Regions from separate parts of the Paenibacillus crassostreae genome, predicted to be linked through region 4. Evidence: riboswitches for the same ligand, from Rfam matches in the RefSeq annotation. Region 4 holds a riboswitch; each other region holds the start of a gene.
What was found. A riboswitch is a leader RNA that binds a small molecule or an ion and turns the genes downstream of it on or off. The one in region 4 is predicted to bind thiamine pyrophosphate.

Region 1: linked by a shared signal. The riboswitch ahead of LPB68_RS19265 (thiamine phosphate synthase) and the one ahead of thiC (phosphomethylpyrimidine synthase ThiC) in region 4 are both predicted to bind thiamine pyrophosphate.
Region 2: linked by a shared signal. The riboswitch ahead of LPB68_RS17500 (ABC transporter ATP-binding protein) and the one ahead of thiC (phosphomethylpyrimidine synthase ThiC) in region 4 are both predicted to bind thiamine pyrophosphate.
Region 3: linked by a shared signal. The riboswitch ahead of LPB68_RS09805 (ABC transporter substrate-binding protein) and the one ahead of thiC (phosphomethylpyrimidine synthase ThiC) in region 4 are both predicted to bind thiamine pyrophosphate.

Annotation. Positions count from the first base shown of each region.
Region 1 is NZ_CP017770.1:4,166,543-4,170,379, forward strand. Features, by position in the region: gene LPB68_RS19250 (AAC(3) family N-acetyltransferase) at 36-821, shown strand; gene LPB68_RS19255 (immunity 53 family protein) at 843-1,130, shown strand; gene LPB68_RS19260 (HXXEE domain-containing protein) at 1,166-1,699, shown strand; TPP riboswitch at 1,811-1,915, shown strand; gene LPB68_RS19265 (thiamine phosphate synthase) at 2,057-2,662, shown strand; gene thiO (glycine oxidase ThiO) at 2,739-3,837, shown strand, end outside.
Region 2 is NZ_CP017770.1:3,798,733-3,802,569, forward strand. Features, by position in the region: gene LPB68_RS17490 (ABC transporter substrate-binding protein) at 1-568, opposite strand, end outside; gene LPB68_RS17495 (ABC transporter permease) at 565-1,341, opposite strand; gene LPB68_RS17500 (ABC transporter ATP-binding protein) at 1,322-2,167, opposite strand; TPP riboswitch at 2,191-2,294, opposite strand; gene LPB68_RS17505 (DUF6953 family protein) at 2,374-2,610, opposite strand; gene qoxD (cytochrome aa3 quinol oxidase subunit IV) at 2,725-3,015, opposite strand; gene qoxC (cytochrome aa3 quinol oxidase subunit III) at 3,017-3,613, opposite strand; gene qoxB (cytochrome aa3 quinol oxidase subunit I) at 3,610-3,837, opposite strand, start outside.
Region 3 is NZ_CP017770.1:2,087,948-2,091,784, reverse strand. Features, by position in the region: partial or broken gene LPB68_RS09815 (RNA-guided endonuclease InsQ/TnpB family protein) at 1-273, shown strand, start outside; gene LPB68_RS09810 (MTH1187 family thiamine-binding protein) at 384-692, opposite strand; gene LPB68_RS09805 (ABC transporter substrate-binding protein) at 740-1,786, opposite strand; TPP riboswitch at 1,897-2,007, opposite strand; gene LPB68_RS09800 (pyridoxamine 5'-phosphate oxidase family protein) at 2,156-2,572, shown strand; gene LPB68_RS09795 (glycoside hydrolase family 65 protein) at 2,654-3,837, opposite strand, start outside.
Region 4 is NZ_CP017770.1:2,462,533-2,466,369, reverse strand. Features, by position in the region: gene LPB68_RS11465 (M1 family metallopeptidase) at 1-1,022, opposite strand, end outside; gene LPB68_RS11460 (YwhD family protein) at 1,175-1,681, shown strand; TPP riboswitch at 1,735-1,844, shown strand; gene thiC (phosphomethylpyrimidine synthase ThiC) at 2,036-3,727, shown strand; gene LPB68_RS11450 (heavy metal translocating P-type ATPase) at 3,722-3,837, opposite strand, start outside.

The DNA of each region.
Region 1 (3,837 bases), 1.7 Mb from region 4:
ACAAATTCACGATGCTTTTAAGGAGATATAATATCATGCATACACACACCAGTCTTTTAGAACAATTGCAACAAATGAGAATTAATCAACAAAGTGTCGTCTTAGTTCACTCTTCCATGAAAAGTCTGGGAGAGGTAGAAGGTGGGGCAAATACTGTCCTTGACGTGTTAGAAGAATATATGAAGGACGGACTTCTTGTACTTCCTACGCATACCTGGGCTAATATCAATGAGAACAATCCTAAATTTTATGTGGAGCAATCACCTTCGTGCATTGGGATATTACCTGAGTTATTCCGTAAACGACATGGAGTAATTCGCTCTTGGCATCCTACACATTCGGTAGCAGCGAAAGGGCAAGATGCAGACTGGTTCACAAAAGGTGATGAAGCCTTTGATACACCTTGTGCTAGAGGATCAGCTTGGGGTAAGTTGTTAGATCATCAAGCAACTATTCTGTTAATTGGCGTGGATTTACGAAGAAATACCTTTATGCATGGAGTAGAGGAATGGCTTGATATTCCAGGTCGCATGACTGAACACCATGAGAAGTTACAGACTATTCTAGGTGACGGAACGATTATTGAAGTACCGTCTCGCAGACATTGTGGACAAGCTTGGTCAGAGTATTTCTGGAAGGTCGAGGATGTAATGGTGAAACACGGTGCGTTGGTTTTTGGTGAATTAGGCGATGCGGTTGTACGAATATGTGACACGGTCAAGATGACTGACATTCTGACAGAAATGCTCCGCGAGGATCCTGATTTATTCTCAGATAATGAACCTTTAAGTCAACATATGAAACAGCTATTTGATAACTAACAAGGAAGAAGGATGAGGTAGATGAGTGATTTGAAGTGGTTAGAAGATTGGTACGAGAGTCATTGTGATGATGCATGGGAGCATATTCATGTAATAAAGATCGAATCGATCGATACCCCTGGGTGGAGAGTAACGGTACCAATACTTGAGACTGAATTAGCGGGGAAGGAATTAAATGAGATCATTATAGATCGGGATGATCATGATTGGGTAAGATGCTGGATCAAAGATGGACAGTTTGAAGGTGCGGGCGGATTAAGAAATTTAGAAGAAATGATCCACCTTTTTAAAGAATGGGCAGAAGGTTAACGCAAGGAAGTCAAAGGATCAGGAGATGATTTGCAATGGGTTTAACTGACTCTTTCCTGTCGATAGAATCCTTGATGTGGTTATTTCTAGCGGTATTTATGATCCATGATCTAGAAGAAATCATATTTGTTGAATCCTGGATGAAGAAGAACTTCCCTAGAATTAATAGGTTCATACCAATGATTGCGAGGAAATTAGTCAAGAACATGTCAGAAGTGAAATCATCTCAGTTTGCGGTTGCTGTCTTCGTGGAGTTCATCGTTTTTATACCCATAACTTATTGGGCAGTTGAGCAGAATCACTATGTTCTATTCGTTGGGTGTAATGCCCTGATGTTGGTCCATGTATTTACTCATGTAGCACAATCCTTGGTTGTGAAATCGTACACTCCGGGAGTAGTGACAGCGCTAATCATGATCTTACCTTATTCGGGATATTTGTTTTATAGAATGATCAACGAAGATCTAGTTACCCTACAAGAGGTGTTGCGATATGCACCGACAGGACTATTTGTACTTCCGCTAGTGCTACTAGGACATAAGGTAGGTAAGTTCGTGATCCGAGAATGATCTGCTACTGCAAACAGCAACGTCCTGTATATACAGTAAGTAATAAAGTTTTGTTAGATTGGGAATGTCATTGTTCCCATTTATGTGTTAATATGGATTCAATTGAATACGATTGATCACTAGGGGTGCTATTTAGCTGAGACGGATGTGTTTGATTCCAAACCCTTTGAACCTGATCTGGATTATACCAGCGTAGGGAAGTGAGCTTGAAAGATTTAGTTATGATAGCTTTGTGTACATTTATTTGTCTGCATTCTATGAACTATTGATATTAGGCCGCCTTCTATGCTGAAGGTGGCTTTTTGTTTTTTCTGATAATTCAGTAATGTGTCTGAAGAAAAAATGGAAGGGAGTGTAATGAGGGTGCGAGAATTGCATGTGATTTCGAATGGTCAGTCTGAGTTAGAACACTTTGCAAGGGTAGCGGCACTTATTCATCCCTATGTGACAGCCTTTCACTTGCGGGAGAAAACGAGTCAGGCACTGGAGTTATGGAAGGGAGTGATGGCTTTAAGAACGAGTGGAGTACCTCTTAGTAAAGTGATTATTAACGACCGAGTTGATGTAGCATGCGCGTCTGGCGTAGGGGGTGTTCAGTTAAACTACCAAAGCTTGGAGGTGTGGGCAGTCAGAAATGCTTTCGCCAATATGCGTATAGGACGTTCAGTTCATGATGTTCAAGAAGCAGAACAGATGAGTTATCAAGGGGCTGATTATCTAATATATGGACATATATTCCCAACAGATTCTAAGCCAGGACAGCTAGCCAGAGGAACGAAGGCATTAGAAGAAGTTGTAAAAAGAGTGCGTGTTCCAGTCATCGCGATTGGTGGGATTAAACCTGAAAATGTGCAGCAGATTATGGTAACTGGAGCAGCAGGGATTGCAGTCCTATCTGGAATTACAGCTGCAGACAACCCATTACAGTCAGCGAAGAATTACCGCGATGCTTTAGACATTTAATCAAATGCTTCCGATGCTAGTTTTTCGAGGTTACTCAAGATGTACATGCACAAAAACTTTTAGGAGGGTATTCGTCATGGTGAGAAAAGCGGATGTCATTATAGTGGGTGGGGGAGTGATAGGAAGTTCGATCGCTTATTATATGTCAGCAAGAGGGATGAAAGTTATTCTATTGGAACGAGATCGTCTAGGAAGCCAAGCATCGAATGCGGCAGCAGGAATGCTTGCAGTGCAAGCGGAAATTACTGAGGCTGGGCCTATGTATGATATGGCGCGTGCCAGCCGGGCATTATTTCCACAGCTCGCAATGGATCTGAAAGAATTAACCGGAATAGATATTGGCTTGAAGCGTAAAGGAATGTTACGTGTGGCAGCGACTGAGGCAGATGTAGGAGAAGTTCAACGTATCTTAGATTTTCAAAAGAAAGAGGGGGAACGAGCGGAATGGTTATCAGCAAAACAAGTAAGACAACAGGAGCCAGGTATATCCTCTGAAATACAGGGGGCTATGTTTGTAGAAGAAGATAGTCATGTGGATGCACCAGAATTATGTTATGCATATGCAAAAGCTGCGGCGGCGCTCGGAGCACAAATAAATGAGTTTACAGAGGTGAAATCGCTTCTTTATACTCAGGGACGAATTACTGGTGTCGTTACAGGTGAAGAAGAACTTTTTGCTGATCAAGTGGTTGTTGCTTCGGGAACATGGAGCGGTCCACTACTTGCACAGGCTGGACTAACATGTCCGATTTATCCGGTCAAAGGGGAGTGTTTCTCTGTACTGAGTCATTCACAGTTAATCCAATCGACCATATTTAGTGACGGTTGTTATCTCGTTCCGAAGAAGGGAGGACGGATCGTGGTTGGAGCGACTATGATTGAACATAGTTATGATCGTAGAGTTACAATAGGTGGGATTTCTAAGTTATTAGAAGCAGCGAAACGTATTCTTCCAGATATTGTCGATGCGGAATGGGAGCAGGCATGGTGCGGGTTACGTCCACAGACAATGGATGGGTTACCTTATTTAGGTGAACATCCAAAGTTGAAGGGGTTATATGTAGCAACAGGTCATTATCGCAAAGGAATTCTACTTAGTCCAATTACAGGTAAGCTTGTTGCAGATTGGGCAGAAGATAAGTCAGAACAGGTACTTTCACTTGCATCCTTTAGAG
Region 2 (3,837 bases), 1.3 Mb from region 4:
TAGCTGGAATGAGATCATAACCGACATCAACCATTTTTACATTATCAGGATCACCGCCATCATGCTTAATCATGGTATGTACCATAGCTTCATACAATGGGATGGAAGAATAGCCTACGGTTAGACCCGTTAGGTCTTTAGGTGATTGGATTGTTCCATGAGCAGGTACCATGAGATGATTTAATGGATGTCTAACTATCGCAGCTATTGATGTAACCGGAATTCCCTCACCGCGAGCCATAAGTATTTGTGGTTGATAGCTAAGGGCTAGATCGACTTTTTCAGCAGCTACTAACTTCAAAGAGTCATTGGTCTCAGCAGGCATTTGTATGTCGACTTCTAATCCTTGTTCCGCGAAATATCCATTTTCCTGCGCTACGTAGATTAAAGAATGAACAGCATTCGGATACCAATCGAGCATGATGCTGATCTTTTTAAGAGTGCTTTCTGGTGATGTAGCGGGCTGTTCAGTTGCTTGATTAGAGTTAGATATATTACTACAACCAGACAGTGTTAACAGGACCAATACTAGTAATGTGGGAATGATCTTTTTCATATGCAATGTCATTTGGGAAGACCTCTTTTCTTTAGAAACTTGTTCTCTATGATTACAATCATCAAAAATAAGATTATGCCTAGTAAAGAGAGTATGATTATGGACGCGAACATTTCATCAGTATGCAAGTTGCTTGACATTCTTCGGCTATAGTAACCTAAGCCCTTCGTGCCCCCTAGCCATTCTCCAATCGTAGCTCCAACGACACAATATACGATGGATAATTTCAATCCGGAGAAGAAGGAAGGTAAGGCAATAGGTATTTCAATTGTACGGAAAATATCCCAACGATTCGCATTCATCGTCATCAGTAACTCTGTATACTCAACATCCCCCTTCTTGAGACCGTCATAAGTACTCACGACTATGGGGAAGAATGCTGTTAGAAATACTACAGCTACCTTACTCCAAAGGGTATAACCAAACCACATAATGAAGATTGGAGAGAGTGCAATTAAAGGAACGGTTTGGCTAATAATCATGAAAGGATAGAGTATTTTCTCAAGTGGACGTGAAATATGCATCCCTGCAGCAAGTAGAACTCCGAGACTAACGGATAGCATAAAACCTACGGCAATTTCCTCTAAAGTAGCGATTAAATGTCTTCCAATTAAGAGATATCTGTTCTCATATAACGCAAGTGCAATGGATGTGGGGGCAGGAATAATGAAGGAATGTACCCAATCAAGACGAACTACTGATTCCCAAGTAATGATGAGCAGTAGTACAAGTAGTAGAAACCATCCATAATCGTGTACCCAGCGTTTAGAAAGTGGTCTTCTCATGTAATTGTCGCTCCAAATCCCGTCTCAATTGTATAAATTGAGGGTTATAGTTCATTTCATAATGTCTAGGTCTAGGCAAATCGACAATGATCTCTTCTACACCCTGAGTACTATCTTTGGCCATAATATAGATTCGATCACTTAATAGAATGGCTTCTTCTAGATCATGCGTGATGAAGAGAACTGTTTTTTTCAGATCCTCCCATATCTCCAATAGCCAGCGATGCATCTCTCTCTTTGTCATGGCGTCAAGTGAGCCAAAGGGTTCATCCAATAACAACAGGTCTTGCCCTGTTAGAAGTGTTCTTAGAAGAGCAACACGTTGTCGCATGCCACCAGATAATTCATTGGGATAGGATTGTTCATGATTATCAAGTCCAAACTGTTTTAAAGCTACTTGGATTTTTGTAATAAAGTCCTTTTTATCACCACGGTTAGGTTGCTGATTAAGTTCCCAAGGTAGTAGGCAATTGTCTAGAACGGTTCTCCAGGGTAACAGTAGATCCTTTTGAGGCATGTAGGCTGCTTTTCCTAACCGATATTGTACCTTTTCACCATGTATTCGTATGTCTCCGCTAAGAGGCGCCAGGAGTCCGGCAATAAGCTTGAGGAGAGTACTCTTACCCGAACCGCTAATTCCAATTAGTGATACGAACTCCCCTGCACGTACATCCATAGATAATCCTTGAATCAAAGGTGTACTACATGTTTGAGTAAAAGAGAAATTTAAATCATGTAATGAGAAAATCGCTATCAACTCCTCACTTTCTGTAAACAAATAAGACCCAACCATTCCGTAAGGGAATAATTGGGCCGAAAATTCCATTCAAGCAATAACTGCGTGAGCGAAAGGATTCCGTTCCACTTCCCTCCGCTGGTATAATCCAGATCAGGTTCCAAGGGTCCGGAACTTCAAGTTCCATCTCAGTCGTTAGACTCCCCTAGTGAAATACAAAGGTCTTATTAAATTTATAATGCATCTAATATAACATAACTTACAAAAATATGTATAATATTTTTTTATTCGAAGGGTTAAGTCCAATACCAGTAGAAGCTGTCTCGATCCCAAGCAGCTCTTCCACCATGTAATTTCTTAAAAGCCTTTTTAACATCCTTTGCAATGGATGAATTACCATGTTCATTAACGTATATATACTGTTCACCGAAATGTTCTGAAATATGAGTAACTGCTTCGGTTTGTAGTAATTTGCCAGAGGACTTTACTTCGTTATACATCCACTCGGCAATTTGATCTGCTGACCATTCCATGTTGATCACTCCTTGTACATTGATATTACCTCAGTAGATAAGCGAGTACAATAAAAAATGCAGCTTAGCCTAAAAAGTAGGTTAGCTGCATTTTTTATTATTGTAACATTCTTATTAACTATACCAGCCCCAGATGAAGATGAATAAGGAACCGAAAATGGTGACTAGACCCACGAATAATGCATAGGCAATATTAATGTAAAGTTCCTTCTTGGTACTAGCTAATTCATTAATATGCATAAATACAAATAGCTGTAGTGAGGCCTGAATAATGGCCGTTACCGTTAGAATTCCAATTTTAGAAGCAATGGGAATGTCGAGCAGGACGGTTAAGGCAACAGCAGAAAGGACGAGGGATGAAAGATAGCCGATTACATGGCGAATTGGAAATAACTGTCTTATCATGTCACATCAGTCCTTTCAAGTAAACGAAGCTAAAGATAAAGATCCAAACGACGTCTAGGAAATGCCAGTAAAGAGAGAATATAAAGGACTTGTTAGTAGTAGCTAACGTTAAGCCCTGTCTCTTGACTTGAATTAATATTGCTATTCCCCACAACAGACCAAATCCTACGTGAGCACCATGCGTTCCTAATAACACGAATAATGCGGATACGAATGCGCTAGTCGATAAAGTGGCACCTTCATGTACATAGGTAAAGAATTCTGAAATTTCTATACCTAGGAAACCTAGACCCATGATTAATGTCAGAATCATAAAGACCATCATCGGTTTCTTCAAACCAAGTCGCATACTGTGTATCGCAAGACCTATGGTAAAGCTACTTGTAAGGAGCAAGAACGTCTCGACCAATACGCCTGAGAGTTCGAATATTTCAGGACCACTGGGACCTGCTGCAAATCGATTAACCAATACTAAATAGACAGTAAATAGGGTGGCGAATAGAGCAATTTCAGCACCTAAAAATATCCAAAATCCGAATATTTTGTTGCTGTTTTCTTCTGATCCGTACTCAAGCGGTTTAGTAGCATCTATGTTCATAGTGTTTCACCCCGCAATTTCTTTTCTGTCTCCATAATTTCTTTAACGGAAACGGTTATCCCATGATCGCGATCGAAGGACATCGTTGCCATAACGATAATGATTCCAATTCCTGCTATGATGGCTGGAATAAACCAACTAAACACCATTGCGAATCCAAAGGCGAAGAAAATTGCCCCAAGAATAATAGGTTTCCCAGTATTACTTGGTAGATGGATCGGTTT
Region 3 (3,837 bases), 370 kb from region 4:
GATCGTTACATCACAGTTTCTTGGTCATTCTTCCAGTTCCGTCAAATGCTAATTTACAAAACCGCAATGGCGGAGTCTAAGGTTCTTATCGTTGATCCACGATACACTTCGCAAACCTGCCCGAAATGTGGTCACACAGAGAAGGCTAACCGAGATAAAAAGAAACACGTGTTTTGCTGTAAAAACTGCCACTACACTTCTAATGACGATCGTGTGGGGGCAATGAATCTTCAGCGAAAAGGAATTGAGTACATCGCTGAAGTAACTACCTAAGCATGTCTTTTGTAGTTGGGTAGCTGTCAGCCTGCCTGATGTAACGCCACAGTAAGGAAGGAGATTCGCAAGAATCGTTCGCACTTCCGGGCAGTTACAAGCTCGTGACTTTAGTCTTGAGCTGTTGATGGACGATATTTCTCCGTTAATTTTTCCATACTAATACCTTTCGGATTATGCGCGATTTTGATCTGAGAGATGATACTTGGACTTCCCGCTTCCACCAGAGCCTCATGCATTTTTTTTACAATATCTAGTAGTTCGCCTAGTTCACCTTCCATAGTAGTCTCTAATGGATGCACCTCATGTTTCACGCCAGATTGTTGAATGACCTCGATTGCACGATCTACGTAAGGAATGGAATCTTCATTTCCCGGTGTCTTTGGAATAACTTGAATGCTTAGTAAGGTGTTAGCCATAATATAAATTCAATCCTTTCTAAATTAGAATAAATAGTTACGATAAGTTATTGTGGTAGAAAATCATTGGTATATGCTTTTTCAATTTCAATTGATTTATCCAAAAGGTTATGACTTAACATCCAATTGGTATAATTTTGCCATACGGAAGCTTTTTGTTCACCCCAACGAGGAGCATCATCTGTATAACGTGGACTAAGCCATTTCTGACTTGCTAAGACTAGATCCTTGTCTAACTCAGGAACGGAGGCAATAAGAATATTGGCAGCTTCTTCTGGATTATTTATAGCTAGTTGATAGCCTTTAGCTGTTGCCTTAAGGAAGGATTTTATGAGTTCAGGATCCTCCTGGATCTGCTTCTCGTTCGTGACAATAACAGGTGTATAATAATCTAGCTCATCAGAATAATCTTTAACATATAGCATATCGAGTGGTTCATTGCGAAGTTCGGCTTCAATACCTGTCCATGCATAGAAGATCCATGCGAAATCGATATCACGTTTAACCGCTGTGAAGAAATCAGCATTACCCATATTGATCATACTAACCTCTGAGACATTCGCATCTTCAGCCTCCATGATGGAACCCATCACGGCTTCTTCTACAGGTGAGCCCCATCCACCATAGTTTTTACCTTCAAAATCCTTAGGTGATTTAATATTGCGGTCTACAGGTGCTGCGAAACCGGAAGTATTATGTTGGATAATTGCTGCGATAGAGACCAGCGGGACATCTTGTGTTCTTGCTTGTGTCACGCTCTCTTGATACCCGATTCCGAAGGGAACAGTCCCTGAGGCAACCATCGTATCAGCGCCACCTTCACCCGGTTGAATGATCTCTACGTTCAATCCTTCCTCTTCATAATATCCCTGATCCTTCGCTACATAAAGTCCAGTGTGATTCGTATTAGGCGTCCAGTCCAACACAATTTTAACATCTTTTAACGGCTTGGACTCTGTTGACGTTCCTTCTGTTGTAGATTTGGACTGATTACTAGGCTTTGAAGCCTGGTCATTCTGGTTACTCCCGCAACCAACTACTACAATTAATAGCAAGCTGATTAGAAGTGAAGTTATTCCTTTCCGGTTTCTCATTCTTCTTTCTCTCTCCTTTGGTGGACCATGAGCTAAATAAGTCCTATTTGTATTCGACAAAAAAAGCGTCCCGTAATCGGGACGCATGTAGGCGCAATATAGATATGGCTGTATCATATCGGTTACGTTCCTACGCTGGCATTATCCAGATCAGGTATAAGGGTCAGTGTCTAGAGGGACACAATCTCAGCCAGCCAATTCCAGCACCCCTGGTACATATAAAGTTAAGCGTTTCTATATGAATTATAATCCACTACGGTGATAGTGTCCAGTAGGCACTTGTTCAAGGGACGGTTTATAAGTAAGATGGTGGGCATAATAAATGATATGAAATTGATTCCTAGTAAAAGAAAGGTGAATAATAGACCTATGGAAAAAACAATGATTGAGCAAGAAATAACAAAGATTTTAGACCGAAATAAGATTTGTTCATTGGCTACGATTGAAGGAAATAAACCGAAACAGAGATATATGGTACTGTTTAATGAAGGTTTGAGCCTACATTTGGCGACCGATCTGAGAACACATAAAGTAGAAGAACTGAAGAATAATCCTAATATATCCTTGCTTCTCGGGTATGAAATCGGTGGAACAAAAGATAGTTTGGAGATCGAAGGTACCTGTTCAATCAGTACGAATGATAGTTTAAAGGAAAAAGTCTGGAATGATGATTTGAAAGAGTGGTTCGACGGACCAAAGGATCCCAATTATGGCATTCTTGACGTTCACATTACACGTATTCTTTATCAAGAAAAGGGTGGTAAGCAAAGGGAATGGATCGCATGAAGTATTATACATAGTAAGTCGAACGAGAAAGACCCCCACATCCCGCGATCGCGGAGTATGGGGGTCTTCTAATATAGGCTATTAAATACTGATTTGGATGTGGCTCAATCCATTAACCGTATAATCATTTCCATAAACATTGACATTTGCTGGTGCTTCCGTCTCGTTCAAAACGGTCACATCGTGTTCGCTAACTGTAACTTTTAGGCGAGAACTACGGAACATCACTTTGAATGAGAAGGATTTCCAATGACCAGGATTGAATGGATTTAAATGTAGAACGCCATTCTGAACACGTAGTCCCCCAAAACCATGAACAACAGACATCCAAGTACCAGCCATACTTGTTGTATGACAGCCATCTTCCGTATCGTTATTATAGTTGTCTAGATCTAGGCGAGAAGTACGTAGATACATTTCATATGCTTTCTCTTTATAACCTAATTCGCAGGCAAGAATGGAATGTACACAAGGTGATAAGGAAGACTCATGAACTGTAAGTGGCTCATAAAAGTCAAAATTACGTTTGACTTCATCAAGATTGAATTGATCTCTTAATGTGAATATCCCTTGTAATACGTCAGCTTGCTTGATATAAACCGAACGCAAGATGCGATCCCAAGACCATTGTTGGTTCAATGGTAAATTTGATGGATCTAGATCTTTCACTGGCGTCAAGTCTTTATCTAAGAATCCATCCTGCTGAAGGAATACTTGGCGTTCTTCATCATATGGATAATGCATTTTGGCGATGATATCACTCCATTTGGAGGTTTCTTCTTCTTTAAGATCTAATTTGGCAACAAGCTCTTTGTATACGCTCGGTTCATTCTTTTGTAAATGCTCCAGAACTTCCAAAGTATACTTCAATGTCCATACCGCCATGCTATTGGTATACCAGTTGTTGTTAATATTGTTCTCATATTCATTAGGTCCAGTAACACCCAAGATCATATATTTGTCTTTGGCAGGTACGTAATTAACACGTTCTTCCCAGAAGCGGGAAATTTCAGCCAGAACTTCAAGACCATATTGACCTAGATATGAAATGTCCCCAGTATAATTAACGTAATTATAAATGGCATACGCAATGGCACCATTACGATGAATTTCTTCGAAAGTGATTTCCCATTCATTATGGCATTCTTCACCGTTCATGGTGACCATCGGATATAAGGCACCTTTACTGAATCCTAGTTTCTTGGCATTTTCTTTCGCTTTTTCTAAGTGTTTGTAGCGATAGACCAAGAGATTACGAGCGATGG
Region 4 (3,837 bases):
TCAGCCGCATAGAAATAGCGATCCTTCATGTCCTTATGAGCAGGGTCTAGATATAGCTTGATTCGCACACCAGGAACATCAGGAGAAGAGAAGGGCTTCTCAGCAACAATAAAATCAGGAGATGCTGACCATGCGAAATCATGAACATCATCGGCATAGAATTGGTAAATCTTCTGATCATTAAGAATCTGCGCAGTTTTAATTGGAAAACCTGTAGCTGCAACAATATAATTGTGTGGAACATGAATACGAACATTGTAGATACCAAAATCAGAGTAGAATTCAGAATTACCATGGTATTGATGGAGATTCCAACCTTCTGAGGTTCTTCCTCTTATGCCGGTGGGTTCATAGACGCTGATCTTTGGAAACCATTGTCCAGCCATAACAAAGTTATCTGCGACCCCCATACGGGCGAATATTTGAGGGAGTTTCACTTCGAATTTCATGTTGAGGGTGATGCTCTCACCTCCCTGTACAGGTCGGGGAAGTCTAACTTTAACTAAGCTCGTATCTTTGATGTTTCCATCGTCTGGTTGTACATACTGAATGCGATGCATCAGGGAGATTCCATCTGTGGTCTGGAGATCTGTGAGAATCATTGATCCAAAGCCATCCGTAGGCATGGTATCGTTACGTAGTCTACCGCCAGATTCTTTCATAAAGGTGGTATCCGTGGATGAGAAGGCATTCGGATAAAGATGGAAATATAATTCGGTAACCGTGTTCTTACCAGGATGGGTCCAAGTGATATTCTGTGATCCTTTAAGTACGTTGGCATTCGGATCTAATGACACATCGATATGATACTCAACGATCCTTTTGCTAAGTACTTCCGCCGTAGGCTGCTGAACACTTTCTTTTTGCGATTCAGGAGTACTTGTTTTGGTAGGCTTGGACTGATCTGGAGCAAAGACGGTGTTGGATTCAGGTGAATCTTTGAGCAGTATCCACCAGGTTCCACTGAGGAGAAATAGGGCAACAATTACAATGGTAAATTTTTTGGCGCGAGCTGGCGTCATACTTGAATACCTCCCGTTGACAAGCATCTACAGCATGTATATGTTTGCAATTGGGAAATTATTAGTTAAAATAATATGAATACATCAATAATTAGCAGGTGTCAGAAATCTGAGCTAATATCTCTGTTTTGTGGTGGGAGGATAATAATAGAATGGATAACAACCAACCAAGTGGCAAGAAACAGATTGCCCTGAATATTGTAAGTAGCAAAAGTAAACATACAGGTTTTGGAGCGGGCTCGATTGACCTAAACAGTGTATCACCTGTCATCATTGACCAAGGTGAAGCTAAGGTGGATGTCGGTGCGATTCATGCGAAGAGTAAAGTGGAGAAAGGGATTAAATTCTCTATGAACCGTGAGGATGTTCCTAATGGTCGTCAAGTATGGGTAGTCTGGGTGGCGGTAGATCGTACACCAGAAGGTCAACTCTATGGTGGAGCGACAGCTTGCGAGATGTGGATCGATACAGAAGCGCGTAGAGGATATAAAATTCTGGCAGATCACGTTAATAAGCTGGATGCAGCCTTAAAGCGTAAGATTATATTGGATGAATTGAATGTAGGGGAGAAGAGAGCGCTCAAGAACCTGCTGATTACCCGTAATGAAGAGTGGTGGGAAGCTTCTTCTGAGGAATTGAAAAAAGCGTTAGAAGTTTAATCCAAATAATTTACTTGATTTTCACGACTATGTTGATATACAATATTTAACAATTAAATAGTAACGGGAGCTTGGTGTGCCAGGCTGAGAGGATAGAATATAACTATCGACCGTCAAACCTGATCTGGGTAATGCCAGCGGAGGAATTGGAGTTCTATTTGTGTACTTAAAGACTGCCTCTTTCTTAGATGCAGTCTTTTTTAAATATAAGAAAGTATAAGTTTTACGCTATACTTTATGTCTTATATTTCTCGCTTAAACACTTACCGTCCTTATAAGGACGCCGAAGGCGTTTATGCTTGGCACATAGAATTTGCTCCGCTTGATCAAATCACCTTACTAGGAGGATATGAAATGTCAAGCGAAATGAAGAAGAGTGAAATCAACCTGTCGGCTTTTCCGGGAAGTAAAAAAGTTTATGTAAAGGGTTCGCGTACAGACATTCAAGTACCAATGCGTGAGATAACGCTCAGTACGACTCGGGGATTATCTGGAGAAGAGCAGAATGCACCTGTACGTGTCTATGATACCAGCGGTGCTTATACTGACTCGGAGATTCATACTGACATACGCTTAGGGTTGCAACCGAATCGTTTAGCTTGGATTGAGGGACGGGGAGACGTAGAGGCATATGAAGGCAGAACGGTACAACCTGAAGATAATGGACAAACACGAGGCGAATCTTTAGCGGAAGTGTTTCCAGCTCTACAGCGACAACCCTTAAGAGCAAGAAGGGCTAGAAATGTGACTCAAATGCATTACGCGCGTAAGGGTCTGATCACAACAGAAATGGAGTACGTCGCTATCCGGGAGAACGTTACACCGGAATTTGTCAGAGATGAGGTTGCTCGGGGGAGGGCGATCATCCCAGCTAACATCAATCACCCCGAAAGCGAGCCCATGATCATTGGGCGTAACTTCCTAGTGAAGATTAACGCAAACATAGGGAATTCAGCTGTGACTTCTTCCATAGAGGAAGAAGTCGAAAAGATGAGGTGGGCTACCCGTTGGGGTGCAGATAATATTATGGATCTGTCCACAGGCAAGAATATTCATACAACTCGAGAATGGATTATTCGCAATTCTCCGGTTCCTATTGGTACGGTACCCATATATCAAGCTTTAGAAAAGGTAAATGGCAAAGCCGAGGATTTGACGTGGGAAGTGTATAGAGATACCTTAATCGAGCAAGCAGAACAGGGTGTGGATTATTTCACAATCCATGCAGGCGTGTTACTTCGATATATTCCATTGACCGCTAATCGGATGACAGGGATTGTATCCCGAGGTGGGTCAATAATGGCTGCATGGTGTCTTGCTCACCATCAAGAGAACTTTCTCTATACGCATTTTGAGGATATCTGTGAAATTATGAAAATGTACGATGTCTCTTTTTCATTAGGAGATGGTCTGCGTCCAGGATCTATCGCAGATGCAAATGATGAGGCACAATTCGCGGAACTGGCAACACTGGGTGAATTGACGAGTATCGCTTGGAAGCATGATGTTCAGGTGATGGTAGAAGGTCCTGGTCATGTACCCATGCATTTAATAAAAGAAAATATGGATAAGCAGCTTGAAATCTGTAAAGAGGCCCCTTTTTATACATTGGGACCCCTAACGACAGATATTGCACCAGGTTATGATCATATCACCTCTGCCATTGGAGCGGCGATGATTGGTTGGTTTGGAACTGCTATGCTCTGTTATGTCACACCGAAGGAACATCTTGGATTACCCAATAAGAATGATGTAAGAGAAGGCGTCGTCGCTTATAAAATTGCCGCGCATGCTGCCGACCTAGCGAAAGGCCATAAAGGTGCGGAGGATAGGGATAACGCCCTTTCCAAAGCTCGATTCGATTTCCGTTGGCGTGATCAATTCCACTTGTCGCTCGATCCAGAAAGAGCTTTGGAATACCATGATGAGACGCTACCCGCCGAAGGAGCCAAGATAGCCCACTTCTGCTCTATGTGTGGACCGAAGTTTTGTAGCATGCGTATTTCCCACGATATTCGTGATTCTACGAGGCAACCCCTATTATGATTGGTCCTTGCCCAGTAGAATGGTCATGCCGAGTAGTGTGACAATAATGGTGGCGCCCATATCGGATAATATCGCAATCCAGAGGGTGAGCCAGCCTGGGATAGTGAGCA